Linked DNA regions of Tardiphaga sp. 709. The protein of the gene in region 1 interacts with the protein of each later gene in a pairwise test. Links are inferred from orthologs where the notes say so. Each region holds a gene or a part of one and is shown on either strand. Other genes may lie near its edges.

The links.
Region 2: the proteins of RSO67_RS04820 (region 1) and grpE interact in binary tests that used the Escherichia coli proteins (3 or more experiments, as listed by UniProt). The link is inferred for Tardiphaga sp. 709 from one-to-one orthologs.

What each region holds. Positions count from the first base shown.
Region 1 is NZ_CP135529.1:912,193-927,089, forward strand. Bases 7,299-10,177 are described here. They hold RSO67_RS04820 (Nramp family divalent metal transporter), read right to left. Parts: upstream 9,496-10,177; coding sequence 8,101-9,495; downstream 7,299-8,100. Other genes in these bases: RSO67_RS04815 (arginyltransferase), read left to right, coding at 7,299-8,041; RSO67_RS04825 (MFS transporter), read left to right, coding at 9,650-10,177. Outside these bases: RSO67_RS04775 (nuclear transport factor 2 family protein), read left to right, coding at 1-215; RSO67_RS04780 (hypothetical protein), read right to left, coding at 1,280-1,501; RSO67_RS04785 (hypothetical protein), read right to left, coding at 1,537-1,767; transcriptional regulator LdtR, read right to left, coding at 2,213-2,725; RSO67_RS04795 (AMP-binding protein), read right to left, coding at 3,065-4,630; RSO67_RS04800 (DUF6163 family protein), read right to left, coding at 4,686-5,165; hemB (porphobilinogen synthase), read left to right, coding at 5,396-6,457; RSO67_RS04810 (RDD family protein), read left to right, coding at 6,584-7,165; more of RSO67_RS04815, read left to right, coding at 7,265-7,298; more of RSO67_RS04825, read left to right, coding at 10,178-10,909; RSO67_RS04830 (twin-arginine translocation signal domain-containing protein), read left to right, coding at 11,108-12,241; RSO67_RS04835 (TRAP transporter small permease subunit), read left to right, coding at 12,360-13,028; RSO67_RS04840 (TRAP transporter large permease subunit), read left to right, coding at 13,025-14,887. UniProt on the Escherichia coli protein: H(+)-stimulated, divalent metal cation uptake system. Involved in manganese and iron uptake. Can also transport cadmium, cobalt, zinc and to a lesser extent nickel and copper. Involved in response to reactive oxygen.
Region 2 is NZ_CP135529.1:3,647,374-3,662,209, forward strand. What follows is about bases 11,647-14,464. They hold grpE (nucleotide exchange factor GrpE), read left to right. Parts: upstream 11,647-12,664; coding sequence 12,665-13,264; downstream 13,265-14,464. Other genes in these bases: hrcA (heat-inducible transcriptional repressor HrcA), read left to right, coding at 11,647-12,560; pncA (bifunctional nicotinamidase/pyrazinamidase), read right to left, coding at 13,414-14,130; RSO67_RS17910 (hypothetical protein), read left to right, coding at 14,292-14,464. Outside these bases: RSO67_RS17830 (PAS domain-containing hybrid sensor histidine kinase/response regulator), read right to left, coding at 1-229; RSO67_RS17835 (hypothetical protein), read right to left, coding at 404-874; RSO67_RS17840 (YifB family Mg chelatase-like AAA ATPase), read right to left, coding at 982-2,520; RSO67_RS17845 (diguanylate cyclase domain-containing protein), read left to right, coding at 2,703-3,737; RSO67_RS17850 (MBL fold metallo-hydrolase), read right to left, coding at 3,810-4,790; RSO67_RS17855 (hypothetical protein), read left to right, coding at 4,789-4,971; gshB (glutathione synthase), read right to left, coding at 4,983-5,924; RSO67_RS17865 (YraN family protein), read right to left, coding at 5,963-6,376; rsmI (16S rRNA (cytidine(1402)-2'-O)-methyltransferase), read right to left, coding at 6,363-7,319; RSO67_RS17875 (penicillin-binding protein activator), read left to right, coding at 7,545-8,771; radical SAM family heme chaperone HemW, read right to left, coding at 8,775-9,938; rdgB (RdgB/HAM1 family non-canonical purine NTP pyrophosphatase), read right to left, coding at 9,925-10,560; rph (ribonuclease PH), read right to left, coding at 10,596-11,318; more of hrcA, read left to right, coding at 11,472-11,646; more of RSO67_RS17910, read left to right, coding at 14,465-14,836. UniProt on the Escherichia coli protein: Participates actively in the response to hyperosmotic and heat shock by preventing the aggregation of stress-denatured proteins, in association with DnaK and GrpE. It is the nucleotide exchange factor for DnaK and may function as a thermosensor.

The DNA.
Region 1 (14,897 bases):
GACTTGTCCAGCCAAACGAGAAACGTTTTACGGTTCGGCGGATTGTCGGCAGCAGCGAATTATGGGTCACCGAATTCATCCTGACCTATGACGGCATCCCCTCCTACGCGGTGAGCATCATGGAGTTCCACGAAGGACGGGTGGCCAACGAAACGCAGTATTTCGCCGATCGGTTTGAACCCGCAGTCTCGCGCGCGCATCTTGTCGAGCGATAGTTCGCGTAGCAGAACCGCGACGACAGCGCTTCGATGAGCACGCGTGTGATGAGCGCATCGCGTCCCGCTCGTCATTCCGGGGCGCGACTAGCGCTTGCCGATCCACACCCGTCATTCCGGGGCAGGACGGACCGCGAAGCGGGCCGAACTGAACCCGGAATCCCGGAGTGTTTGGCTCGACGGAGACTCCAACGTTGAGATTCCGGGTTCGGTCCCGTCGCCTCCGGCGTCGGTCCCGCCCCGGAATGACGAGCGTGGAGATGGAAGACCTCAAACATTTTTTCCTATCTCCCGTTGACAACATCCCCATCAGGTTTATAATCCCTTCCGTCCTGCCCCACCGAGAGGGGCGATCGCGATCGTCACGTTCGCGGGGTGGGATGCGGTGGACGCCGGAGATGCGGCGTCACGTGGTTCATGGGGGACGTCTGTCTTCGGGCAGGACGGATCTGCGCCAGCACTGCCACTGGCAAGGAGACGGCCGGCCTTGCGATGGAAAGACCCCTGGACAGTGTGACGGACGACCAAGTCAAAACGCGTCCGGCTTACTCGCTTGAGGCTCCCTGTCCCTCCGCCGTGGGACCATCATTTTGGTGATCGGACCGTTCGCCAAGGCAAAGTGCAAGCAGGCTGAAAAAACACCGTATGCGGAACGTCGGGCACTTGCTCGGCGCCTCCGAAAGTCCTGATGCATTATCCATGCGGAAGACCGCATCGCATCAGGCCCAAGGGTGCAACGGGCACCCGGCGTTCCGCACGCCCTCTCAACAGAGGGTGGGAATGCAAGACACGACGGCGCCCCCGCGCCGCAAATAATGGGGGCGATGACGTATGTCTGAAGAGCAGTGGCTGTTTGACAGTTGAATTGGAAATCACGTGACGCGCGCGCGCTCAAACCAAACGCCGTCATGCGCGGGCTTGTCCCGCGTATCCACGCCTTGGCGACATCCACAATAAGACGTGGATGGCCGGAACAAGTCCGGCCATGACGATCGAGAGCGTAGCGTGAGATCGTATGACGGGTTTCACGAAGACGCTCGCCCCATCCTATGGCGACGAAGCCCTCAAAGCCCGGTAAATCCAGCCTTCACCGGATCGTTGCTGCCATCGAGCTCACGCAGATAGGTCAAGCCGAACACCGTCAGCCGGTGTGGATCCTTCTCGCCGCCGTCGAACAGCGATTGCACGTAATCGGTGACCTTGGTGCGGGCTTCGTCCGATGCCGCCTGGGTGCGGCTCATCATCAGGCCATAGGTGTGCATGATGCGGTCAATGGCAATCTGCATGTCGTCATTTTCCCCGTTGGACATCAGAAAACCGGCTACGCGGCTTCAGGTCGTGCAGCCTGGAATTGCGCGATCGCTCTGTTCGCAAGGCGAAGCTTGTTGTCTTCGCCGCGATGAAACATCCGGACGATGATTTCGAGCAGCCGATCGTTGGTGAGATAAGTATCGGGGATCGCGCCGGACTTGCGCAGGTAGTTCGCAGCGATGGCATAGGCGTCGCCCACCGCCTCGACATTCATCACTTTCAGACCGCGTTCGACCAGCATGGTTTGCCCCTTCTGATGAAGGGATAAAGCGCGACTGGGGAACTGGTTCCATTGGGGAGAAGGAATTTCGGGCAGAACACCCGACGGAGTTGCGGCAAGCTACACTGCGCTGAACGTCATGCCTCGATTAGCTTTTGGTATCTCGATCGAGCCAAAACAATAGCGCGGCCATTGCCAGGCTGGGAGCCCCGAACCAAATCCAGAGAGCAAAGAGAAAATCGCTGTCCGAACTATCCCGTGATTGCCAAGTCAGGAGTCCAAGCCAGATCGCGGGACCAAGACAAGCAATCGCCCCTGATCTCAGACTGAACCTGGCCATCGCCCCACCCTTCCTGAAAATAGAAAAGGCGCTCGAAAGCGCCTTTAAGCTTAGGTCAGATGTCGCGTGCGTCTTGCGCGCACTTCGACGACTTCAGGAGGGCAATCCCAAAGCAGCTTGGAGGTCTCAGAGGCGATACAGGATCTGGTCGGTCCAGAAGCGCTCGAGGCGATGCAGCGACTTGTTGAGGGTCGCGAATTCTTCGTTGGAGATGCCGCCGACCTGTTCGACCGTCTTGACGTGCTTCTGATACAGCGCGTCGACGATGTGGCGGATTTCCTGGCCCTGCGCCGTCAGACGAATGCGAACCGAGCGACGATCGACGCGCGAGCGCTGATGATCGAGGAAGCCGAGTTCGACGAGCTTCTTCAGGTTATAGGACACGTTGGAGCCGAGATAGTAACCGCGGGTACGCAGCTCGCCGGCGGTCAATTCCTTGTCGCCGATATTGTAGAGCAGCAGTGCCTGGACCGAATTGATATCAGCGCGACCGCGGCGATCGAATTCATCCTTGATGACATCGAGCAGGCGGCGATGCAGACGCTCCACCAACGTCAAGGCTTCCAGATAAAGCGGCTGAACCGGCGCCTGGCCCGGAACGAGATCGACGCTTTCCACCGTCGCAACGGTCTTCATCATGACACTACCCCTGTTGTCGTTTTTATCGACTTATTCGACGAAACTTGTGTCCCGTCTGATAGGGCCAACTTAAGGGGGAGCGTTTGAAGAACCGCTTAAATAAGACAATAAAGAGATCATGAATTTGAGACAGTGAATCTGAGATTAAGCCGGTGAAACAAGGGGTTTTCGCAAGGTTTGATTCACGCTGCGGAGCCCATGTTCCAGCTTTGTCCGCCCGATCTGTCGCATAGCGGAACAGCTTGCGTAAAATTCGAAACACTCGCGTAAGGTTCGTGACCGGGGCGTTAGGGTGACTGAAGTCTTACCGCCAACGCCCCGAAAATTAATTCGACAATTTTACGCAACTCCGCGCGTTCGCCCTTCCCAATATGGCGCACGCAATGCCTTGCGATCGATCTTGCCGAGGCCCGTCACGGGGATCTCGGCGACGAAATCGATGGTCTTCGGCGACCACGGCGCGCCGCGCTTGTCTTTCACATGCGCCTGCAGTTCCTCCGCGGAATTATTCGCGCCGGCTTTCAGCACCACGAAGGCTTTCACCGCCTCACCCCACTTCGCATCGGGAATTCCGATCACCGCGGCGGACGCCACCGCGTGATGCGCCATCAAGGCATCCTCGACTTCGCGCGGATAGATATTGAAACCGCCGGAGATGATCATGTCCTTGGTGCGGTCGACGATATAGAAGAAGCCGTCGCTGTCCTTTATCGCGACATCGCCGGTGTGCAGCCAGCCACCGCGGAACGCGTCTTCGGTGGCATCCGGCCGTTTCCAGTAACCATCCATTACCAGCGAGCCGCGCACGCAGATCTCGCCGGGTTCCCCTGTCGCCACTTCGCGCATCTCGGCGTCGAACAGTTTGACCTCGACCATCGGATTGGCGCGGCCGCAGGAACCGAGACGGCCCGGCTTGCTGTCGTCGTGATCGATCTTGCGCATGGTGGTGATGATCTGCGGCGCTTCGGTCTGGCCGTAGAGCTGCACGAACACATTCCCGAAAATGCCGACGCCCTCGCGCAGCCGGTCCGGCGACATCGGCGCCGCGCCGTAGACGATCATCTGCAATGACGACATGTCGTATTTGGCGCGAAGCTCCGGCGCGTCGATCAGCGCATAGATCAACGTCGGCACCAGGAAGGTCGCGGTAATCTTCTCCTCATGCACCAGGCGGCAATAGGTTTCCACATCGAAACCCTGCACCAGCCGCGCGAAACCGCCGCGCAGCATCACCGGAAACAGCGTGATGCCGGCGGCGTGGCTGATCGGCGTTGCGGCGAGGTAGCGAATCTCGGCCGGCCAGTCCCAGTCGGCATAGATTGCCAGCGCCATCGCCACGATCACGCGATGCGGCAGCATCACGCCCTTGGAGCGGCCCGTAGTGCCACCGGTATAAGCCAGCCAGCAGATATCGCCGGTGCTGCTCTCATCCACCAGCGGCGCCGGCGTCGCATTGGGCAGTTCGGCCAGGAGATCGCGCGCGCCACCGAGCGCGCCGAAGGACAGCAGATGTTTCAGGCCCGGCACGCGGCTGCGCAGCGCGAGGCCGCGTGCGGCGAACTTGCCGGCCTCCACGATCAGCGCGGAGATCTCGGCGTCCTCGAGAATGAAGGCGTGATCGTCTTCGGCGGCCATGGGGTGCAGCGGCGTGTAGCGCAGGCCCATGACGGCGGCAGCGGAAATCGCCGCCCAGCTCTCGGCGCGGTTGCCGGAGAGAATGGACAGCGCATCGCCCTTCTTCAGGCCAAGGCTGCGGAACAGGCTGATGAAACGCGCGACCACGTCGCCGAAGTCGCGGTAGCTCCAGCGGACATGGCCGTCCGCGAGCGCGGGCCGATCGCCATAGCGGGCGATGGCACTGACGATGAGGCTGCCGGCGGTGCCGCCGGAATAAAGCTGATTCAAAATGACCTCCCTGAATGCAGGGCCTTCTGCGAGGCCTCTGCTTGACGTCCTGAGCCTATGGCGGCCGTTCGCGCGCCGCCATCCATGCCAGCGCAAGGTAGCCTGCGAGAAACGCAGCCTGCACGCCGACGATCAGGAGATTGCCGCCATAGATGGTCGGAAACATCAGCTCGATGACCGCCATGGACACCACGGTCGTCAGCCAGACGACGGCGCCCCACGGCGTCGCGAGCCAGAGGCCGACGGCGCTGACCAGCTCGATGACGGCGAAATAGACCGTGGCGGTCTGCCAGCCCATGGTCTGCACCTCGAAGGCGTCATCCTCGGTGCCGACAAAGCCGGTGACCTGCGCCCAGTGATAGAGGCCCTGCATCATCGAGACGACGGCCATTACGCGCAGGAACAGGACCAGGCGCCGGGTCCAGATGTTCTCGTCGGATTCGATGCGTCCGGACGAGATCGCCGCAACCGACATGGCATGGTCCCGCGACGTGGGGTCTCTCGACCCGAGGTCGCGCGGCATCTGCTCAGACATGCGAATGCGATCTCACGGGTGGGAACTGGACGTTTGGGCGATGGTTTGAGCGATTCATGGGGGCTTTTTGTGAGCCTTTGGGCCTGCAAAATCAATGACCCAGCCCGTCACGTCGCGCGCGCATGACGTGCATGATCGAGGTGACGCCGGGACATCAAGATGCTAGACTTAGAACAGGTCGAATTTAAGGGGCTTTCGACCTCACGAAGGCCCGCGGGAGAGACGGTATTATGGCAATCAAGTTCGGGCGCCCCATCGAATTGCGCGATCATGCCCCCCGCCCGGCTACTTATGATGCCCCCTCCCTCGGCCTGACCACCCGCCCTCGCCGTAACCGCAAGTCCGAATGGGCCCGCCGGCTGGTCCGCGAGAACGTGCTGACCACCGACGATCTGATATGGCCGCTCTTCGTGATCGACGGCGACAACCAGCGCGCGCCAATCGCCTCGATGCCCGGCGTGGAGCGCCTCAGCGTCGATCAGGCGGTGCGCGATGCCGAGCGCGCCATGAAGCTGGATATCCCCTGCATCGCGCTGTTCCCCTATACCGACCCGTCGCTCCGCGACGAGATGGGCACCGAGGCCTGCAACGCCAACAATCTGGTTTGCCAGTCCGTGCGCGCCATCAAGAAGGAATTCCCGGATCTCGGTGTGCTCTGTGACGTGGCACTCGACCCGTTCACCAGCCACGGCCATGACGGGTTGATCCAGAACGGCAAGATCCTCAATGACGAGACCGTCGCCGTGCTGGTCCAGCAAGCGCTGGTCCAGGCCGAAGCCGGCTGCGATATCATTGCGCCATCGGACATGATGGACGGCCGTGTCGGCGCGATCCGCGAGGCGCTGGATGAAGCCGGATTCCTCGACGTGCAGATCATGGCCTATGCCGCGAAATATGCCTCGGCCTTCTACGGCCCGTTCCGCGACGCCATCGGCTCGGCCAAGACGCTGACCGGCGACAAACGCACCTATCAGATGGACAGCGCCAATTCCGACGAGGCGCTGCGCGAGGTCGAACTCGATCTCGCCGAAGGCGCCGACATGGTCATGGTCAAGCCGGGCATGCCCTATCTGGATATTGTGCGCCGCGTGAAGGACACGTTCGCGGTTCCGACCTTCGCCTATCAGGTGTCCGGCGAATACGCGATGATCATGGCCGCCGCGAACAACGGCTGGATTGACGGTGACCGCGCCATCATGGAAAGCCTGCTCGGCTTCAAGCGCGCCGGCGCCGATGGCGTGCTGACTTATTTCGCGCCGCACGCCGCGGAACGCATCAAGGCATTGCGCTGAGCGCATCCGCGCTCAAGCCTCGCCTGATTTACGTCATGGACAGTCTGTAACGATTCCCCGCACTTGTTGCGCGGTCTGGTGATATCCATGTGATGGACCGTGAGGATGCAAACGGAGGGATGCGTCATGTCTGATACCGGCCCGAATGCTGGCGGCCCCAACAACGGAAGCTGGCAAGGCGACATCTGGCGCAGTGCCGGTACCCGGCCCCGCACCCATGCCTTCGACCCCTATGCGCAGCCGGATTTGTTCCGCGGCGTGCTGATGCGCCGCATTGTCGCCTTCCTGATCGATCTCGTGGTGCTGTCGATTCCGATCGTACTCGCCGTCATCTTCATCGCAGTATTTGGCGTCGTCACCCTTGGCCTCGGCTGGGCGCTGTTCTGGCTGATCTCGCCGGCGACGGTGATCTGGCCGGTCGTCTATTACGGGATGTCGCTGGGCGGTCCGCATTCGGCCACCGTCGGCATGCGGATGATGGATCTGCAGATGCGCACCTTCTCAGGCACGCCGGGCTACTTCGTGCTTGGCGCCGCACACGCGGTCCTGTTCTGGGCCTCAGTGTCGCTACTCACGCCGCTGGTGCTGGTGGTCGGCCTGCTCAACGGCCGCCGTCAGTTGCTGCACGACCTCGTGCTGGGCACCGTGGTGGTGAATAATTCCGTGGTCCGCGCCGCTTACGCCCAGCCGCCCGGCCGTGCCTACTAACAGCCGCGAAGGACGCCAACTTGGACGGGCAAAGCGATTGACCGTTTGCCCGGCCGGCGCGATGCTAAGCCAAACTGCTTCGGAGACCGACGGCAACCCGTGACCCAGCACTCCCGCGACACTCCGCAATTCTACCTCACGGCGCCGTCGCCCTGCCCCTACCTGCCGGGCCGGCACGAACGGAAAGTTTTCACACATCTGGTCGGCGACAAGGCCGGCGATCTCAATGACCTGCTCACCCATGGCGGCTTCCGGCGCAGCCAGTCGATCGCCTATCGCCCGGCCTGCGACCAGTGCCGCGCCTGTGTTTCCGTCCGGGTCATCGCCAATGAATTCAAGCCGTCGCGCAACTTCCGCAAGATCCAGGCACGCAATGCGGACGTGATCGGCGAGCAGCGCAGCGCGGTGCCGACCTCCGAACAGTATTCGGTGTTCCGCGCCTATCTCGACCAGCGCCATCGCCATGGCGGCATGGCCGACATGACCGTGCTCGACTACGCCATGATGGTGGAAGACAGCCACGTCGAAACCCGCATCATCGAATATCGCCGCCGCGGCCCCGATACAGGCATCACCGGACGCGGCGAGGACCTGCTCGCGGTCGCGTTGACCGATGTACTCAGCGATGGGCTATCGATGGTGTACTCGTTCTTCGAGCCCGGCGAGGAAAGCCGCTCGCTCGGCACCTTCATGATCCTCGACCACATCGCCCGCGCCAGGCGGCTCGGCCTGCCTTACGTCTATCTTGGCTACTGGATCGAAGGCTCCAAGAAGATGGACTACAAGGGCCGCTATCTGCCGCAACAGCGGCTGGCGCCATCAGGATGGCTGCGTGTCGATGCGACAGGCGAGACGATGCCCGAGCCGCAGGATTAGCTGGCCCGGCTGACGATCAGCCTTCGTCATCATCCGCGGCCGCCCGGGATTTCAGGCCTTCAGCCGAAAAAGGTGTCGTAAAGCAGCTTGCAGTTCAGGATCACGATGATGCCAGCGATGATCCATGCCACCGTGGCGACCGACCGCGAAATTACGAAGTCACCCATCTTTCGCCGATCCGAGACAAACCGCACCAGCGGGATGATCGCAAATGGAAGCTGCATCGAAAGGATGACCTGACTGAAGACGAGGAGTTGTCCGGTGCCGCGTTCGCCGTAGAGCGCGGTGACGACCACGACCGGGACAATGGCGATGCCGCGAGTCACGAGCCGGCGCGCCCAGTTCGGCAGGCGCAGCCGGAGAAAGCCCTCCATCACGATCTGGCCGGCCAGCGTTGCCGTCACCGTCGAGTTGAGGCCGGATGCCAGCAGTGCGATCGCAAAAAGCGTCGATGCGATGCCGAGACCTAGCAACGGCGACAACAACTCGTAAGCCTGACCGATCTCGGCCACATCGGCATGACCGCTGGTATGGAAGGACGCCGCCGCGACGATGAGGATCGCCGCATTGATGAACAGCGCGAGCATCAGCGCGATGGTGCTGTCCGTCGTCGCCCACTTGATCGCGTCGCGGCGGCCCTCATCGGTGCGCGGATAGGCACGGGTCTGCACGATCGACGAATGCAGATAGAGGTTATGCGGCATCACGGTCGCTCCGATGATGCCGATCGCAATGTACAGCATTTCGGGATTGGTCACGATCGCGGTGGACGGCAGGAAGCCGCTCAGCACTGCAGCCACGGGCGGAGCCGCGGCAACAATCTGAACCGTGAAACAGACTGCGATGACGATGAGCAGCGCGATCACGAAAGCTTCGAGAAAACGGAAGCCCTTGTTCATCAGCAACAGCAGCAAAAAGGCATCCAGCGCGGTGATGAGCGCGCCCCCGATCAGCGGAATGCCGAACAGCAGCTGCAACGCAATCGCAGTGCCGATCACTTCCGCCAGATCGCAGGCGATGATCGCGGTCTCGCAGGCCAGCCACAGCATGATGTTGACCGGGCGGGAAAAGCTGTCGCGACAGGCCTGCGCCAGATCGCGGTCGGTGACGATGCCCAGACGCGCGGCCAGTGCCTGCAGCAGGATCGCCATCACGTTTGACAGCAGGATCACCGAGAGCAGCGTGTAGCCGAATTTCGAGCCACCCGCGAGATCGGTCGCCCAGTTGCCGGGGTCCATGTAGCCGACCGAGACCATGTAACCCGGTCCGGCGAACGCCAGCAGCCGCCGAAACCAGTGGCCACCGATCGGAACCGGGATCGACGAATTGACCTCCGAAAGGCTCCGCCGGAAATCCCCGCCAAGGCCGGAGCGCCAGCCGGCCGCGTCTGAAACGCTGCCGGGGATTGGAGACGTTGACGAATCGGGCGAGGTTTTCGGCGAAAGTGCATCCATCAGAGCTGCATAGAGCAATCCCTCCCTTGTTGCAACTCATTTGCAACTGCATCTAGTCGGTTGGTGGGCGCTGCCTGTTGCCGCGCGCGCTCAGTAATCGGGTGGCTGCGTGCTCGTCCGGACCCCATGGTGGCTGTCACAGACAGGAATCGCCATGTCCCACTCCTCCATTGACCGACTGCCTGACACCTTCAACCGACTCGCCTGGTCCAATCTCGCTGCCCAATCGGCCGAGCAGATCGCGCTGGCGGCGGCGCCGATCGTCGCGGTGCTGTTGCTCGGCGTCGGCGAGGGCCAAACCGGATTGCTGCAGACCGCGCTGACCCTGCCCTTCGTGCTGTTCGCCATTCCCGCCGGCCTGCTCGCCGACCGGATGTCGCGCCGCACCCTGATGGCCGGAGCTGAGGCGCTGCGCGCGATCGCACTGTTGCTGACGCTAGGGCTGATCTGGTTCGGCGCGCTGACGATGCCGCTGCTCGCTTTGCTCGGCTTCGTCGCGGTGTGCGGCACCGTCGTCTACAGCGTCGCCGCGCCGTCGCTTGTGCCATCGCTGGTCGTGCCGCAGTTGCTCGGCGCGGCGAATGCGCGGATAGAACTCGCGCGCACCGTCGCTTTTGCAAGTGGTCCTGCCATCGGAGGCGCGCTTGTGGGCTTCACTGGCGCCGCGCCTGCCTTCGGCTTTGCCGCAGCGCTGTCGATCATCGCTGTCGCCTTGCTATCGGGCATCCATGAGCCCACGCGCACAACCATCCAACAACGCAAGCCGATGCAGGATATCGCCGAAGGCCTGTCCTTCGTCTGTTATCATCGGTATTTGCGGCCGGTCTTCATCACACAGTTCATCTTCAGCGCAGCGTCCTTCATGGTGCTGGCAGTGTTCGTGCCTTACGCGGTTCGCCATCTCGGTCTCTCCGCCTCCGGCGTCGGCGTGACACTCGCAATGTATGGCGTCGGCATGGTGATCGGCGCACTGCTGGCAACACGTGTGATGAAGCGGTTGCCGTTCGGCACCGTGATCGCGCTTGGCCCCGTCACCGGCTTCGTTGCCTCCGTCGTGATGGCACTGACCACATGGATCCCCTCGCCGGCTTTGGCTGGCCTGAGCTTCTTCCTGCTCGGCGTCGGCCCGATCCTGTGGGTGATCTCGACCGCAACGTTGCGACAGTCGGTAACGCCGCCAAGCCTGCTCGGACGCGTCTCCGCGATCAACATCTTGAGCTATGGCGCCCGCCCGATCGGAACCAGTATCGCTGCCGTTATCGGCGGGCTCTATCACGCGGAGGCGTGCCTCTATCTCGCCGTCGCGGGTTTCGCCTGGCAGGCCGTGGTGATCCTGACTTCGCCTGCAGTGACGCTGGAACGGCAGCCGGATATGGTCGGCGATTTGACCGGATGCGTTCCGACGAAAGTCTAACAGGCTCGGTTTAGTTTATCTGTAGTTCGCGCTCGCTCACGATCTCCCCGCACCGCAGCACGGATAGTTAGTATAGTTACGCCGCGTCCAAGCGTCGCAGCGCTGCGAACATTCTTGCCAAACCCCGAGGCACGCCTTTGTCTTGCTATCAATCAACAAGGTCAGTCCGCAAAAGGACGACCATTCGGGGAGAACACAATGGCTTCATCCAAGGACAGGACTCCATCTCGGCGCCGCTTTCTGAAAGTCGCCACAGCCGGCGCTGCCGCAAGCATAGCAGCACCGGCAATCGCCCAGGCGCAGGGCCCGATCAGCATGCGCTGGCAGAGCACATGGCCGGCCAAGGACATCTTCCACGAATACGCGCTCGACTACGCCAAGAAGGTCAACGACATGACCGGCGGCGACCTCAAGATCGAGGTGCTTCCGGCCGGCGCCGTAGTCCCGGCTTTCGGCCTGCTCGATGCGGTCTCCAAAGGCACGCTCGACGGCGGCCATGGCGTGATGGTTTATCACTACGGCAAGCAGACCGCGCTGGCCCTGTGGGGCTCCGGCCCGGCCTATGCGATGGATGCCAACATGCTGCTGGCCTGGCACAAATTCGGCGGCGGCAAGGAGCTGCTGGCCAAGCTCTACGCGTCGATCGGCGCGAATGTGGTGTCGCTGCCTTACGGGCCGATGCCGACCCAGCCACTCGGCTGGTTCAAGAAGCCGATCACCAAGGCCGATGATCTCAAGGGTGTGAAATTCCGCACCGTCGGCATTTCCATCGACGTATTCACTGGTCTGGGCGCCGCGGTGAACGCATTGCCCGGCGGCGAAATCGTCTCGGCGATGGACCGCGGCCTGCTCGATGCCGCAGAATTCAACAACGCCTCGTCGGACCGCATCCTCGGTTTTCCCGACGTATCCAAGACCTGCATGCTGCAGAGCTACCACCAGAACGCCGAACAGTTCGAGATCCTGTTCAACAAGACCAAATATGACGTCCTGCCCGAGAAGCTGCGCGCCATCATCGCGGGCGCCGCCGATGCGGCCGGTCAGGAAATGTCCTGGAAGGCCATCGACCGCTATTCGCAGGATTATGCGGAGATGCAGAGCAAGGACAAGGTCAAGTTCTACAAGACGCCGGACTCGATCCTGCAGAAGCAGCTCGAAGTCTATGACGAGGTCGTCGCCAAGAAGTCGGCCGAAAATCCCCTCTTCAAGGAAATCTCCGAGTCCCAGCAGGCCTTCGCCAAGCGCGCCACGCAGTGGGAGCAGGACACGGTCGTGAATCGCCGCATGGCCTATAATCATTACTTCGGCCCGAACGCGAAGAAGAAGACCTGACGCCATCAGGCACACGTATCTCGCATCATCCGGGACCCTCTCCCGGATGATGCTTTGCTGTTGCCCGATATCGCCTACCTTCACCTGCCCACATGTCCTGTAGACTGGCCTCCATGAAATGACTGCCCAGCGCTTCCTGCATTCCATTGACGGTATCAGCACATTCGCCGGCAAGGCTGCGGCCTGGCTCATTTTGGGATTGATGGGCCTCGTCTGCGCCGAAGTGTTCAAGCGCTATATGCTGAACATGCCGACGGCATGGATCTTCGACGCGTCGAACATGCTCTATGGCACGCTGTTCATGCTGTGCGGCGCCTATACGCTGGCGCAGAACGGCCATGTGCGTGGCGACTTTCTATACAGCTCGATGCGCCCGCGCACGCAGGCTTCGCTCGATCTCGTTCTCTACATCGTGTTCTTCCTGCCCGGCATTGCCGCGCTGGTTTATGCGGGCTGGGACTATGCGGGCGACAGCTGGCGTATCCGCGAGCATTCCAACGTCACGGCGGACGGACCGCCCGTCTATCATTTCAAGGCAATGATCCCCCTGGCCGGCGCATTGCTGCTGCTGCAAGGCATCGCCGAAATCACCCGCGCCGCGATTTGCCTGAAGACCGGCGTGTGGCCGAGCCGGCTCAAGGATGTGTCCGAGATCGATGTCGTCGAGGAACAGCTCGCACATAGCGAACACGTCGATGACGACGTGCGTAGGAATGCAATCGCCCAGGCGCAGGAGATCGAGGAAAGCGCGCGACAGCGCGGCATGGGCGGGGAGACGCAGAAATGAGTGATCCCGCACTTGGCCTCCTGATGCTCGTCCTCATCGTCGTCGTAATCATGCTGGGCTTCCCCACGGCCTTCACGCTGATGGGTCTCGGCATGTTTTTCGGCTTCTTCGCCTATTACCGGGCAGGCGAATCCTGGGCCGACAACCACATCTTCGATCTGATGGTCCAGCGCACATATGGCGCCATGACCAACGACGTCCTGATCTCCATCCCGCTCTTCGTGCTGATGGGCTATGTGATGGAACGCGGCGCCCTGGTCGATAAGATGTTCTATTCGATCCAGCTGGCCTTCCGCCGCGTCCCGGCCTCGCTGGCGGTGGCGACGCTGATCGTCTGCACTTTCTGGGGCATAGCATCCGGTCTGGTCGGCGCCGTCGTCGTGCTGATGGGCGTCATCGCCTTCAATCCGATGCTGAAGGCCGGCTATGACGTCAAGCTGGCGTCCGGCGTGATCACGGCCGGCGGCACGCTGGGCATCCTGATCCCGCCATCGGTGATGATCATCGTCTATGCCGCCGTCGCCGGACAGTCTGTCGTGAAGCTCTATGCCGCCGCGATGTTTCCGGGCTTCTTTCTGGCCTTCCTCTATCTCGTCTACATCATCGGCTGGGCGCTCATTAACCCGAAGATCGCGCCGAAGCTGCCCGAGAGCGAAACGCGCGTGCCCGTCCGGCCGTGGATCGCCGATCTGCAGCAAGCCTATTCGCACAAGATGCTGCCGGCTCTGCTGACGGCGGCCGTAGCGCCGTCGCGCGCCATGGCCCTGACCGTGGACGGCGTGCGGGTCAGCTACACGACGATCCTGAAGAATCTCGGCTTTGCTCTGGTGCCGCTGGTCCTGGCGCTGACCACACTATGGGCCGCGTGGTGGTATGTCGTCATACATCCGCAGCCCGACGCCCCCGCGCCCGCCGCGATCACCGAGCGGGTTCAGTCCCGCGATGCCGGCGCGGTCGCACCTGAAGAAGAAAAACTGGAGGAGCTGGGCTCCGCGCAATCGGGTTCGGCCAAGGAGAGCGAACCGGAGGTGCTGCAGCAGATGGGCAACACCGATCTGCAAAACAGTCCGACGAATGCGCCGGTCGATGCCGGACCGCCGCCGGAATTCTACACCTACTTCGCCTTCACAGCAGCCATCATCGCCCTGATGCTGTTCTATTACTACTGGACCATGGGCGCCGCGCAGTTCGAGGTACTGCGGCTGCTGACATCGTCCGTCATGCCGCTCGGCATCCTGACTGCCATCGTTCTGGCCGTGATCCTGCTCGGCATCACCACGGCAACGGAGTCCGCCGCCGTCGGCGCTGCCGGCGCGTTCCTGCTGGCCTTCCAGGCGCGCACGCTAAACTGGAAGCGCACCAAGGAAGCCGTCTTCCTGACCGCCAAGACCACATCCATGGTGTGCTGGCTGTTCGTCGGATCGGCGCTGTTCTCCGCGGTGTTCGCCATTCTCGGCGGACAGGCGCTGCTGGAGAGCTGGGTGCTGTCGCTGAACCTGACGCCGGTCCAGTTCATGATCCTGTCGCAGGCCATCATCTTCATTCTCGGCTGGCCGCTGGAATGGACCGAGATCATCGTGATCTTCGTGCCGATCTTCCTGCCGATGCTGAAGCATTTCGGCATCGACCCGATCCTGTGGGGCGTGCTCGTCTTCGTGAACCTGCAGGCCGCCTTCCTGTCGCCGCCGGTCGCGATGTCCGCCTTCTATCTGAAGGGCGTCGCGCCATCACATGTGACGCTGAACCAGATCTTCTCCGGCATGATGCCCTATATGCTCATCGTCATCATCTGCATGGTGCTGATGTATATCTGGCCCGGCCTGACGCTGTGGCTGCCGAATTACCTGTACGGCAACTGATCCATCGGCC
Region 2 (14,836 bases), 2.7 Mb from region 1 along the record:
TCATGGTGGCCAGGGCGACGCAGGCCAGCGCGAACAGGAAGCTGGCGCCGATCGCAAAAGCGTGCGGATCGTAGCCGGAGTCTTTGGAGGTCGAACCAGAGATGAAACCATAGGCGCCACCGAAGGCAGCCGAGAACATCACGAAGGAGCGAATGACGAAAGCAAGCAACGGAAAACGGCGCGCGAAGCGGCGGAAGTAGACCTTGATCCGGAAAACACCTTTCGCCACAGATCAGCACTCCGGCTTGGTCACATCATGGCTCGCGCTTGCACGCGACTACAGGCCGCGATCAGGCAATCGCAGATGTCGGAACTATGCGGGTATGTTGTTGCCAAGTGCTTGCGCGGTGGCAGTTTTGAATTTGCCGGCGCAGACATGGTTGATGAAGCGTTAATGCGCGGCCTAGAGGCTGGCCGCCGCCATCCGCGCCGGGCTGCGGCTGTGGGCGCTGACGATCAGCGCGGCGGCATCGCGTGCCGTGAAGCTGCGAGACTTCACGAAGATCCGGTAGTCGGCGTCACCTTCCTCCGACAGATAGATGACGGATTCCGAACTCGCGGATGTGTCGGCAATGCGGATGAAGCGCGTCGCAGCGGTGACGGGACAAGCATCCGGTTCCGCGGCATCGACGTCATCAAGTACGACGAAGTCGGCGGTGTCAGCACTATCGACGATTTGCACACGGACGGTTGCCTGCAAGGGGTCGCTGGTGAAGCTGACATGCGATTGCGCCTGCCAGGGCATGGTGGCGATCTGGATGGTGGTCTCACCGGTGGAGATGCAGGGATGCGTGCCGGCTACGAGATCGCCACGGGCGAGAAATGCCGCGAGTACCAAAGGAATCGTCGAGGCTAAAATCTTGAAACGCAGCATGACACGGTACTCTCCCTGGCCCCGTAACGCGGGGTTATGGTGAGCAGAGCGTAAACAAAACTCGTTACTATCGCGTTGACGGCCACATCAGCGGCGATGAGGTGACGTCAAGCAGCCCGTCGAACGTCCTCCGCCAGCGCGCGGTAAGACAGCGCCTCGGCCAGATGCAGCCGCCCGATTTTCTCGGCGCCGTCGAGATCCGCCAGCGTCCGCGCCACGCGCAGCACGCGGTGATAGCCGCGCGCGGTCAGTCGCATCGTTTCGGCGGCATCGCGCAACAATGTCAGTCCCTGCGCATCCGGCTGCGCAACCGTTTCCAGCACGGAGGCGGGCGCGGAAGCATTGGTATGTGTGCCCGCTAATCCCGCCGCGGCATAACGCATGGTCTGCAGATCGCGCGCGGCGGCGACACGCGCCGCAACTTCGGCGGAACCTTCCGACGGTGGCGGCAGAATGAGATCCGCCGCGGTCACCGCGGGCACTTCGATGCGCAGATCGATGCGATCCATCAAGGGGCCGGAGATGCGCGCCTGATAATCCGAGGTGCAGCGATCGATGCGGCCGCGCTTGCAGGAGAAGCCCGGCTCGAAAGCGTGACCGCACCGGCATGGATTCATCGCAGCAACAAGCATGAATCGCGCAGGATAGGTGACGCGGTGATTGGCGCGCGAGACCGCCACCTCGCCATTCTCGAGCGGTGCGCGCAGCGAATCCAGCACGCGCGGATCGAACTCTGGCAGTTCATCGAGAAACAGCACCCCCTGATGCGCCAGCGAAATCTCGCCCGGCCGCGCGCGCAACCCGCCGCCGGTGAGGGCGGCCATGCTGGCGGAATGATGCGGTGCGCGGAACGGCCGGCGTGAGGTGAGTGCGCCGTCCTTGATCTCGCCGGCCACCGATGCAATCATCGAGACTTCGAGCAGCTCCGCCGGCGACAGCGGCGGCAGGATCGACGGCAGCCGTGCCGCCAGCATGGATTTTCCCGATCCGGGACTGCCGGCCATCAGCAGGTGATGGCCGCCTGCCGCAGCGATTTCCAGCGCGCGTTTGGCACTTTCCTGTCCCTTGATGTCCCGCAGATCCAGCAGCGTTTCCTCACGCGCATGTATTCTCGGCTGCGGCCGCGACAGAACCTGCGTACCTTTGAAGTGATTGGCGATCTGGATCAGCGATGTCGCGGCGATGATCTGAATGTCTGGGCTGGCCCAGGCGGCTTCCGCGCCGCAGGCTGCCGGACAGATCAATCCCTCGTCGCGCGCGTTGGCGCCGATCGCTGCAGGCAGTACGCCGGCCACGGGAGCGAGCGAACCATCGAGGCCGAGTTCACCGAGTACAGTGAAGCCCGTCAATGCATCCGGCGGAATCGCGCCGATCGCAGCCATCAGTCCCAGCGCAATCGGCAGATCGTAATGGCTGCCTTCCTTCGGTAAGTCAGCCGGTGCGAGATTAACGATGATGCGTCGCGCCGGCAGCGCCAGACCCGAGGCGACCAGCGCCGCGCGGACCCGTTCGCGGGCCTCGGACACTGCCTTGTCGGGCAGGCCGACGATCAGGAAATTCGGCAGGCCGGGCACGACCTGAACCTGCACGTCGACCGCGCGGGCCTCGATCCCCTCAAAGGCTACGGTGGAAACGCGTTGAACCATGCCGCCCTCATTCGAGATGAGAGCGTAACCTAAGGTTGCTTCTAATTCAAGAACAATCAGTGAACGAAATGCAGCGGTAAAGTATGCTGGTTTTGGCCGAAGTCGGCCATTGGCGTAGAGAATCTTAAGCACGTCATGCAAAGCATCCTATGAGCTTCGAGACGAAGACCGGGTGCCCGCAGATGTCAGATCGCTTGCCGATGACGCCAGACGCTCCGGATGATGCCGATCTGATCGCCGCGCTGAAGGCCCAGATCGAAGCCCAGCAAGCCATCATCGACCAACAGGCTGCTTCGCTGGCGCATAGCCGGAAGATCTTCGATCGCTCCTCGGCCGCGGCGCGAATCGGCGTCTGGGAATGCGACCTCTCCGATGAATCGCTGGTCTGGACCGATGTTGTCTACGACATCTTCGATCTACCGCGCGGCTCGACGCCGATTCGCGAGGAGGCGCTCGCCTGTTATCCAGAAGAATCCGTCAGGGAACTGACGAAGCGGCGCAGCAAGGCAATCGAAGATCGAACCGGCTTCAGTCTCGATGCGGAGATCATCACCTTCAAGGGTAACCGGCGCTGGATCAGGATCACGGCCACAGTCGAGTCGGTCGATGGCGTTGCCGTCCGCATCTTCGGCATGAAGCAGGACATCACCGAAGAGAAAATTCTGGCGGATCGCAATCGCTATCTCGCCGAGTTCGATACGCTGACCGGACTCGCCAATCGCAGCCAGTTTCAAACCAAGCTGTCGCTGTTCGATGCGGCGTCGGCCAGCAAGGCAAAGCCGTTCGGCGCGCTGCTGCTGGTCGATCTCGATGAATTCAAGCCGGTCAATGACTGCTTCGGCCACGCCGCCGGCGATGCCTGCCTGACTGTCGTTGCAAATCGAATCCGCAACATCTGCGCCGGCGCGGAACTGGTGGCGCGCCTTGGCGGTGATGAGTTTGCCGTTCTGCTGGGGCCTCACGCACAATTCGAGGAAGCCTCTGAGACCGCGCGGGCCATCGTCACGCAGCTAGGCCTGCCGATCGATCATCGAGGACAACAGTTGCGGGTCGGCGCTTCGGTCGGCATCGCACTGGCCGATAACTGCACGTCATCGCAATTGGCAGCCATGGCCGACTCGGCGCTCTATGCGGCGAAGGATGCCGGACGCGGCACGTTCCGGATCTACAAACGCGGTGCGGAGCGGCGCGCGCGGGATACGTCATCGGCGGCGTGAGGATAAATTGCTGCAGAATTCCTGCGGCGGTCATTGTCTCAAGATCGCCGCAGGATTGTCGCAGGATTTCCGCTAGAGATTCATCACCATCGGCTCGGCGATATAGCGGAAGCCGTCGCCTGATTTGACCACATGGCCATAGCCCGGCCAGGCGAAGTGGTAAGACATCACGGCGGTCTTGTTGGCTACCAGCATGTCCAGCATCTTCACCCGCGTCGCCGCCGCCATCTTCGGATCGGAATCATAGGCGAACTCCATCCGCGGCTTCTCCAGCAACAGCACTTGATGATGGGTAAGATCGCCGAGGAATGCGAAGGACTTTCCGTCCGACTGGATCATGAACATATGGTGGCCAAACGTGTGCCCGGGCGCATGCATCGCGGTGATGCCCGGCAGGAACTCCTGTCCGTCCTTGAAGAACACCAGGCGATCCTTCACTGGCAGCAGGTTCTTGCGGGCATGGACGATGAAGTCCTTTAGCGGCGAACCGAGTTTACTTTCGTCGGTCCAGAACTTGAAATCTTCCTCGCTGAGATAGACCTGCGCATTGGGAAACAGCGGCTTGTCATTGGCATCGACGATGCCGCCGATATGATCGATATGGGCATGGGAGCACACCACAGCGTCGATATCGCCAGGTTTGATACCGGCCTCGGCCATGCTCTTCTGCAGGCGGCCCGTGGTGTTGCCGAACAGTTGTGACGTGCCCATGCCGGTGTCGAACAGGATGAGCTTGTCGCCCATGTTGACGATCGGCGCGTTCTGTTCGAGCACGACATTGCTGCTGCTGAGGAAATTATCCGTCAACATCTTCTGCACGTCTTCCTTGGGCACGCCGACGAATGTGCCGGAGGGATCGCCGAGCGGCAAAGGTCCGTCGGAGACAACGGTGACTTCCGCACTGCCTAACATGAAACGGTGGAAGTAGGGCGCCTGTGTGCCGAGCTTTGGTGCCTTGGCCGATGCGCTGCCGATGAGGCCGGGAGCGAGGAGATTAGCGCCCAGCCCTGCGCCGAGCGAGAGCAGGGACCTTCGCGAAACGTCTGAAGTCATGCGTTTCTCCACTGATATGCTTTTGCTTGCCGCCAAATGTGGCGGGCCGCCCGATTGGTCGGGCGTGCATCAACATGCTGCCCTTGCCCTCAATGACTGGCAAGCAAAAGCAGCGGGTAAAGAATTGCGACGAATGGAATTTAAACCGCTGCGTCAAGCATTGACGCAGCGCAACGAGTGACGCGAGCGGAGTTACTTCCGCTTCGCTTCGATCACGTCCCAGACCCGCGCGGCGACATCCGGTCCGCCAAGCTTGGCGATGGCGCGAATGCCCGTGGGCGACGTCACGTTGATCTCGGTGAGATTGCCATCGATCACATCGATGCCGACGAACAGCAGACCGAGGTCACGCAGCGCCGGTCCGACACGTTCGCAGATTTCGCGCTCACGCGGCGAGAGTTCGGTGGCCTTGGCGGCGCCGCCACGCACCATGTTGGAGCGCAAATCGTCTTCAGCCGGCACGCGGTTCACCGCGCCGGCGAATTCACCGTCGATCAGGATGATGCGTTTGTCGCCATGTTTCACTTCGGGAAGGAAGCGCTGGATCACCCACTGTTCCTTGAATGTCACGGAGAACAGATCGTAGAGCGAACCGAAGTTCATGTCCTGCGGCAGCACGCGAAACACCGCTGCGCCGCCATGGCCATGCAGCGGCTTCATCACCACCGCGCCATGCTCGGCGCGGAATGCATTGATCTCGTCCTTGTCGCGCGAGATCAGCGTCGGTGGCATCAGGTCCGAGAAGCCCATCACGAAGATCTTCTCCGGCGCGTTGCGCACGGAAGCAGGATCATTGACCACCAGCGTCTTCGGATGGATGCGCTCCAGAAGATGTGTCGAGGTAATATAAGCGAGATCGAACGGCGGGTCCTGCCGCAGCAACACCACGTCGAAGGATTCCATGTTGGTGCGGGTGGGATCGCCGAGGGTGAAGTAATCGCCTTCGACGTCGCGCACCGACAGCGATTGCACCGGCGCCACCACGTCATTGCCGCGCAGCGAGAGCTTGTCCGGCGTGTAATAGGACAGTTTGTGGCCACGCTTCTGGGCTTCCAGCAACATCGCGAAGGTCGAATCGCCCTTGTGATTGATGCGCGCAATGGGGTCCATCTGGACGGCGACGTTCAAGGTCATGCTGCAAGGTCCGGAATTGTGGTCGGGGAGGCGAAAGCTCAGGTCGAGGCGTCGAATGCCGCTAACAGATGGCGTGGCAAATGTCTTGGCGCAATCAGCACGACGTCAAAACGAAGGTCGAATTCCGCATGTTCGGGATGTGCCATCAGCCAGCCCTGGGCGGCATCCATGATCCGGGCCTGCTGGCGCGGCGTCACCGCATAGGCGGCCTCGTTCAGGCTGGCGCGGGCCTTCACCTCGACAAAGGCGATCAGGTTGCGCTTCCTAGCGACGATGTCGATCTCGCCATGCGGGGTACGAAAGCGGCGGGCGAGGATGCGATAGCCCTTGGCCAGCAATAAAGCAGCGGCACGGCTTTCGGCTGAGAGGCCGGTATTGAACGCGGCGACGCGCTCCGGCGCAGCCGGTCTGGCTGTGGGCTTCGGTGCGGAGACTTTGTCAGTCTTCGCCATCACCGGAGTCCCTGTGAATCTCCTTCGCCAGTTCCAGCGCGCGGGCATAAACGGCGCGGCGCGGCCGGCCGGACAGTTCGACCGCATGCGCCACGGCATCCTTGACGCTATCGCGCTGCAACGAGCTGCGCAGCAGGGCATCGAGATCGTCCTCGGTCATGGCCTGCGCATCCGCAGCCGGTGGCCCGATGACGAGTACGAATTCACCGCGGGTCTCCAGCCCATCGGCCTCCTTGGCCAGATCGGCAATCGGCCCGCGATTGACCTCTTCATGCATCTTCGTGAGCTCGCGGCAGATCGCCGCATCGCGGTTGCCCATGATATCGGCGAGATCGACCAGCGTGTCCTGCACGCGGTTGCCGGATTCGAACATCACTAGCGTGGCGTCGATGGCAGCCAGCTCCGTGAGGCGTGAGCGGCGTGCCATCTGCCGCGATGGCAGAAAGCCCTCGAAGAAGAAGCGATCGGTCGGCAGCGCCGACACGGCCAGCGCGGCCAGCACCGAGGATGGCCCCGGCAGCGAGATCACGCTGAAGCCTGCGGCGGTGACCTCGCGCACCAGCTTGAAGCCGGGGTCGGAAATCAATGGTGTGCCGGCATCCGACACCAGCGCGATGGACGCGCCCTGCGACAGCTTTTCGAGGATCTTCGGCCGCGCCTGTTCGGCATTGTGCTCGTGATACTGCTTGAGCGTACCGGAGATCCCGTAGCGCTCGGTGAGCCGGCGGGTGATGCGGGTGTCTTCACAGGCGATGATATCGACCCCCGCCAGGGTTTCCAGCGCGCGTAGGGTGATGTCGCCAAGGTTGCCGATCGGCGTGGCCACAAGATGCAGCCCCGGAACAGCTTTCGGTGCCATGAGCAGATGGCCGGAGACCGTGAAGGTCCGGGCCGACGGCGCCGCGGCGTCCGCAGGCGATGAGGAAAGGGGTGTTGCGCGCATGGCGACAATGTAGAGCGAATTGCGCCAAAGGGGGACAGCCGTTTTTCAGACGTTTGGCTGTGGTTCATTCCCATCGTGCTAATCCGGCCGCGGTGATGGGGTATGCCGGACATAAAGCTTTTGTTTTGGTTAACTTATCGCCGACAATATGTCTGAATCCGCGCCTCACACTATATAGTGGGTGCCGAGGCGGGCCGATCTGATGCGGCCGAAAGAAGAGAAGTGATGGCGGATCCGTTCGACCCCAAATCCGGGACCAAGGGCGCGACGTCGGGCGCAACACGGCGGACGGCTGTCGGCCTGCTGCTGGGCGCGCCGCTGCTCGGGGCCTGCGCGGGTGTGCAATCGACGCTGACCAATGCGTTCGGCACCGGACCGGCGGCGCCATCGGGACCGCCTGCCGGACCGGCGCAGCAGTCACAAGCCATCGGCACCGGCGGCACGAAAGTCGGACTGATCCTGCCGCTGTCGGCTTCGGGCAATGCTGGCGTCGCCGCGCAGTCGATGAAGAACGCCGCCGAAATGGCGCTCGCCGAATTCCAGAATCCCAGCATTCAACTCCTGATCAAGGACGATAGTGGCAGCGCGCAGGGCGCGCAGCAGGCCGCCCAGCAGGCGCTCGATGAAGGATCCGAAATCATTCTCGGGCCGCTCTTCGCACTCTCGGTACCGGCAACGGCGCAGCTCACGCGCGCGCGTAACGTCCCGGTGATCGCGTTCTCGACCGATTCCAGCGTCGCCGGCCGTGGTGTCTATTTGCTCAGCTTCCTACCTGAGTCGGACGTCAATCGCATCGTCGATTACGCCGCAGGCACGGGCAAACGCTCCTTTGCGGCGATGCTGCCCGAGAATGCCTATGGCAATGTTGTTGAAGTCGCTTTCAAGCAGGCCGTAGCCCGCAAAGGCGGCCGCATCGTCGCTTTCGAGCGCTATGGCGCGGATCGCTCCAGCGCAGCACGCAACATTGCCGCATCCCTCACCGGCGCCGACGCGTTGTTCATCGCAGACGATGGCGACGCGGTGGTCGCAACGGCCGATGCACTGACTGCGGCGGGCGCCAATCTGCGCAACGTGCAATTGCTTGGCACGGGCCTTTGGGACAACCCGCGGGTCTTCAACAGCGCGGCGTTGCAGGGTGGGCTCTACGCCGCGCCGGATCCTGCAGGGTTCCGTGCCTTCGCCGGTCGCTACCGCGCAAAATATGGCGGCGACCCCGTGCGTACCGCGACGCTCGCTTACGATGCTGTTGCACTGGTCGCCGCATTGGCGCGCACCCAGGGCGGACAGCGCTTCGCACCTGAAACGCTCACCAATCCATCCGGCTTTGCCGGCATCGATGGCCTGTTCCGGTTCCGCAGCGATGGCGGCAACGATCGCGGTTTGGCTGTGATGAAGGTCGCATCAGGTGGTGGTCAGGCGGTGGCGGGCTCGCCCAAGAGCTTTGGGGCGTAGCGTTTAAGCCGCCAGATCTGCCACGACTGCATCGAGCACGGGAAATCCCTCCTGCGTCACGCGCAGACGGCCATTTGTTTCGACGACGATCGCGCCTTCTTCGAGCAGGATCTGGATGCGCTTCTCATCCAGCGCGCGGCCGGACAGCATCTGATAGCGCGCGGGATCAATGCCCTCAGCGAGGCGCAGGCCCATCAGCAGATATTCGTCGGCGCGTTCTTCACTGTTGAGCAATTCATCCGATGTCACGCCGTGGCCGTTGTCTTCCACACGCATGACCCAGGCTTCCGGACGCTTCTCGGTGGCGATGGCATGGCGGACACCGTCGATGTCGAGGCGGCCATGGGCGCCAGGCCCGATGCCGGCATATTCCTGACCGCGCCAGTAGACGAGGTTGTGTTTGCACTCCGCACCGGGGCGGGCGTGGTTGGAAATCTCGTAGAACGGCAAACCCTGCTGCGCGCAGACCTCCTGCGTCACGTCATAAAGCGTGCGCGCGAGGCCTTCGTCGGGTGTCTTGAGCTTGCCGGCGGCGTGCAATCCGAAGAACGGCGTGCCTTCCTCGATAGTCAGCTGATACAGCGACAGATGTTCGGCGGCTTCCGAGATCGCGAGCTTGAGTTCGTCGGTCCACATTTGCGGAGTTTGGTCGGGGCGCGCATAGATCAGATCGAACGAATAGCGATCGAACGCGCTGCGCGCGATGGCCACGGCATCGAGTGCCTCGCGCGCCGTATGCAAACGTCCCAGTGATTTCAGCGACGCATCGTCAAGCGCCTGTACGCCGAGCGACACGCGGTTGACGCCGGCCTCGCGATAGCCCCGAAAGCGCGTCGCTTCGACGGAGGTCGGGTTGGCTTCGAGTGATACTTCGACGTCGGAAGCGACGTTCCAGTATTTACCGATCGAGTCGAGAATAGCGCCGACGGTTTGTGGCTGCATCAGCGACGGCGTACCGCCGCCGAGAAAGATCGACGTCACCGTACGGCCGGGCGTGCGCGCTGCGGTGGTTTCGATCTCGCGTGCGAAAGCGCGCGCGAAACGTACTTCATCGACAGCGTGATGACGGACATGGCTGTTGAAGTCGCAATAGGGGCACTTCGACAGGCAGAACGGCCAGTGCACATAGACGCCGAAAGCGTCTTGCTGTGCGTCAGCGGGGTTCAAGGCAGATCTCCGCGAGTTTCACGAATGCCCTGGCGCGATGCGACAAGCCCTCGCCGAGTGGCGGCAACCCGTGCTTCTCAACCGCGGTCATTTCGCCATAGGTGCGCGTGTGACCATCGGGCAGGAATGTCGGATCGTAGCCGAAGCCGGCGGTGCCGCGCGGCGGCCAGACCAGCGTGCCATGCGCATGCGCTTCGACTTCCTCGAGATGACCGTCGGGCCACGCCACGCAGAGTGCGGAGACGAAATGCGCGGTGCGCTTGTCAGGCGAGGTCGCGCCGCGCTCTTGCAGCAAACGCTCGATGCGCGTCATTGCGCCGGTGAAGTCCTTGGACTCGCCGGCCCAGCGCGCCGAGAGGATGCCGGGCGCGCCGTCGAGGGCATCGACGACGAGGCCGGAATCATCTGCGAAAGCTGGTAATTGTGCGACATTGGCCGCGGCAATCGCCTTGATCGCGGCATTGGCCTTGAAAGTATTGCCGGTCTCGTCAGGTTCGGCGAGACCGAGCTCGCCTGCTGACACTGCCTCGATGCCGTAGGGGGCCAGGAGATCGCGCATCTCGGCAAGTTTGCCGGGATTGTGGGTGGCGATGACGAGCTTCCCAGTGATTCGACGATGCATGATGGGAGTCTACGCCTGCTTGATGACTTGCGGAATCACGCGATGGCCATTTTCTGCAGTTCGACGAGGCGTCCGACGCCCTTTTGTGCCAGTGCCATCAACTTCAGGAATTCGTCCTGCGTGAACGGCGTCTTCTCGGCAGTGCCCTGTACCTCGATGATGCGGCCGTCGCCGGTCATCACGAAATTGGCGTCGGTGTCGGCTTCGGAATCTTCGGCATAGTCGAGATCGAGCACCGGGGTGCCCTGATAGATGCCGCAGGAAATCGCCGCGATATTGTCGCGCAGCACGTTGCCGCCGCCGTTCTTGAACATGTTGCGGTTCTTCATCCACGAGATGCAGTCGGCCAGCGCAACCCATGCGCCGGTGATCGACGCTGTGCGGGTGCCACCGTCGGCCTGGATCACGTCGCAGTCGATGGTAATCTGGCGTTCGCCGAGTGCTTCGAGGTCGACGGCAGCGCGGAGCGAGCGGCCGATCAGGCGCTGGATCTCGACGGTGCGGCCGCCCTGCTTGCCGGATGCGGCTTCGCGGCGGGTGCGTTCCAGCGTGGCACGGGGCAGCATGCCGTATTCGGCGGTGACCCAGCCGCGGCCCTGGCCCTTGAGCCATGGCGGCAGGCGCTCTTCCAGCGTGGCGGTTACCAGCACATGGGTGTCGCCGAATTTCACCATGCAGGAGCCTTCGGCATATTTGACCACGCCGCGTTCCAGCGACACGGCGCGCAGTTCATCGGGCGCACGACGGCTTGGCCGCATGAGAAAATCCTTCCAAATGTCCAGAGAAAGCCTGTTCGCGGTGCTTTTAGGGGCCACGGAGCGCAGCGGCAAGGGCAGGGCAGGTTCCACAACCGCAATGGTGCTTGTATCCGGCCCGCCGGAGCGACAGATTAGATCCTCAAGGAGTACCCTGTGGTCCATCACGATCCGATCGGCCTGATTTCGCCGCATGCCGGGCTCGCCCAGCTCAATGAGCGATCGCGTGAGATCTTCCGGCAGATCGTCGAGAGCTATCTCGCCACCGGCGAACCCGTGGGTTCCCGCAACATCTCGCGCCTGATCACGGTTCCGCTGTCGCCGGCCTCGGTTCGCAACGTGATGTCGGACCTGGAGCAGCTCGGCCTCATCTATGCGCCGCATACGTCAGCAGGACGGCTTCCGACCGAACTCGGACTGCGGTTTTTCGTCGATGCCTTGATGCAGGTCGGTGACCTCACCGAGCCGGAGCGGCAGTCGATCCAGCAGCAATTATCCTCCGTGGGGCGCTCGCAGACCGTGGAGGCGGCGCTCGGCGAGGCGCTGACGCAGCTGTCCGGGCTAACCCGCGCGGCGGCGGTGGTTCTGACCGCCAAGTCCAATGTGCGGCTAAAACACATCGAATTCGTCCGTCTGGAACCCGAAAAGGCGCTGGTCGTGCTGGTCGCCGAGGATGGCCAGGTCGAAAACCGCGTGCTGACCCTGCCGCCGGGGGTGCCGTCGTCGGCGCTGAACGAGGCGTCGAACTTCCTCAATGCCCGGATTCGCGGCCGCACGCTGGCTGAGGCCCGGTTGGAACTGGAAACGGCACTGACCCAGAACCAGATCGAGCTCGATCAACTGACCCAGAAGGTGATTGCCGCCGGCATTGCCAGCTGGTCGGGTGGCGAGAAGGACGATCGGCAGCTGATCGTGCGCGGCCAGGCCAATCTGCTCGAGGATCTCCATGCGCTGGAGGATCTTGAACGCGTTCGCCTCCTGTTCGACGATCTCGAAGCCAAGCGCGAGGTGATCGACCTTCTCGGTCGGGCGGAGACGGCCGAAGGTGTCCGCATCTTCATCGGCTCGGAAAACAAACTGTTCTCGCTGTCCGGCTCGTCCACGATCATTGCGCCCTACAGCGATGGCGCCGGCCATATTGTCGGCGTTCTCGGTGTCATCGGCCCGACCCGGCTGAACTATGCGCGGGTGATCCCGATGGTAGATTACGCGGCGCGCATCGTCAGCCGCATGCTCGGCGGCTGACGATCGGCCGAATCCGGCCGGTTGCGCTTGATTTTCGGCGCTCAAACCCCGATATCCCGCTCAGCAATCCCACCATTTTGGCGTGTTTTTGAGAAGGCAGCGTGATGACTGATTCCAATGGGCAGAACGACAATCAGGACAAGACGGCAGCGGCCGCCGATCCGGTGGTCTCCAAGCCCTACATCATGCCGGACGATCCGGAACCGAATTCGGTCGAGGCCCTGACCAAGGAAGCTGCGGACGCGCGCGACAAGATGCTGCGCACGCTGGCGGAGATGGAAAATCTGCGCAAGCGGACCCAGAAGGAAGTCGCCGACGGACGCACCTATGCGATCGCCAATTTCGCGCGCGAAGTGCTCGATATCGCCGACAGCCTGCAGCGCGCCCTCGATGCCGTGCCTGCCGACACCAAGGCCGCCGCCGATCCGGGCCTGAAGGCGCTGCTCGAAGGCGTGGAACTCACCGAGCGCTCGCTGCTCAACACGCTGGAAAAGAACGGCGTGAAGAAGTTCGATCCGTCCGGCGAGAAGTTCGATCCGAATTTCCAGCAAGCCATGTACGAAGTGCCGGATGCCTCGGTGCCTGCGGGAACCGTGGTTCAGGTCGTGCAGGCCGGTTATACCATTGGCGAGCGCGTGCTGCGCCCGGCGCTGGTTGGCGTATCGAAGGGTGGGGCCAAGGCGGCACCTGCTGCATCGGAGTAACAGCGCCTCTGGCTGTCATCACCCGCGAAAGCGGGTGAGCCAGTACACGCTGGTCTCAGTGAGTGATCACAAGCGCCGGTCTTACTGGGTCGCCCGAACCCAGCGCGCAGTTGTGCGCTCAAGTCGGGCGATGACAATGAGAGTATGGGTCAAGCCGCCAGATCGCCCGACTGAATCCGCTTCACGCCGGCCTTGTTCATGTCGGCCCAGGCTTTGGCCAGCGAGCCCTGCGTGTCGATGCCGCGGCAGGCGTCCTCGATCACATAGACATCGAAACCTGCCTTTCGCGCATCGAGCGCCGACCACGCGACACAGAAGTCGGTGGCGAGACCGGCGATGAACACGCGCTGCAATTTGCGGGCTTTCAGATAGGCGGCGAGACCGGTGGTGGTCTTCCCGTCGGCCTCGGTGAAGGCCGAATAGCTGTCGACGTCCTTGTTGAAGCCCTTGCGCAGGATCAGCTCGGTATGCGGGATGGCGAGATCCTTCGAGAGGGCGGCTCCTTCAGTGCCCTGCACGCAGTGATCCGGCCACAGCACCTGCTTGCCGTATTTCACCTCAAGGGTCTCAAACGGCTTCTTGCCGCTATGGCTGGATGCGAAGGAGATATGGCCGGGCGTGTGCCAGTCCTGCGTCATCACCACGTCGGCGAATTTCTTCGCGATGGCGTTGATGATCGGCACGACCTTATCGCCGTCCTTCACGGCTAGGCTGCCGCCGGGCAGAAAGCAGTTCTGCACGTCGATCACCAGCAACACGGATGTACGATCGAGGCTGACCTTGCCTGCCGCTTCGAGCGCCTTGGGCGCCATGCCGGCCGCTGTTAGCGCACCAAGTCCCACAAGAAGCTGACGTCTATCGAACATCGCAACATCTCCTGTCAGAATTTCTGCAGCAAATCAGGTCCAGGCGCTTCCGTAAAGGCGGCTCGATATGGATGGTGCGGCGGTGTCTCGCAGACCCGCGCAATGGCTTTTTAACGCGGCTCTCCTAGCGTAGCGATGGTATTGGCCGAAAGAATAAGTGCATGATGATCGATGCCGGTTTGCAACTCGGCGGCGCGACCACGCCTCGGACGCGGCTTGCGGCCATCTGGCTGATCGCCGGCGCTCTCGTCTGCGCGGTGGCCGTCGGGCTGCGCGCGGTGCTGCCGTTTAATGTCGATGTCAGCTGGTTGTTGATCGTCTGCGAACGCGTGCTCGATGGTCAGCGTCTTTATCTCGATATTCTTGAGATTAACCCCCCGATGGCCGGGGCGGTCAATATTATCGCCGTGGTACTGGGACGGCTTCTGGGATTGCGCGCCGAGCTCATGACGCTCGTGCTGGTATTCGGCCTCATCGCAGGGTCGATGGCGGTGACATGGCAGCTGCTGCACAACTCGCGCATCCCCGGGCGCGTCGCCGCTGCTCCGCTGGCGGTTTGTGCGATCGCGTTGCTCGGCATCTTGCCAATGTACGACTTCGGCCAGCGCGAACATCTCGCCTTGCTGTTTTTGTTACCCGCGCTGGCGGTCCTGATCCGCCGCGCCGATGGCGAGATAATCCCGCCTGGCGTGGTTGTCATCGCCGG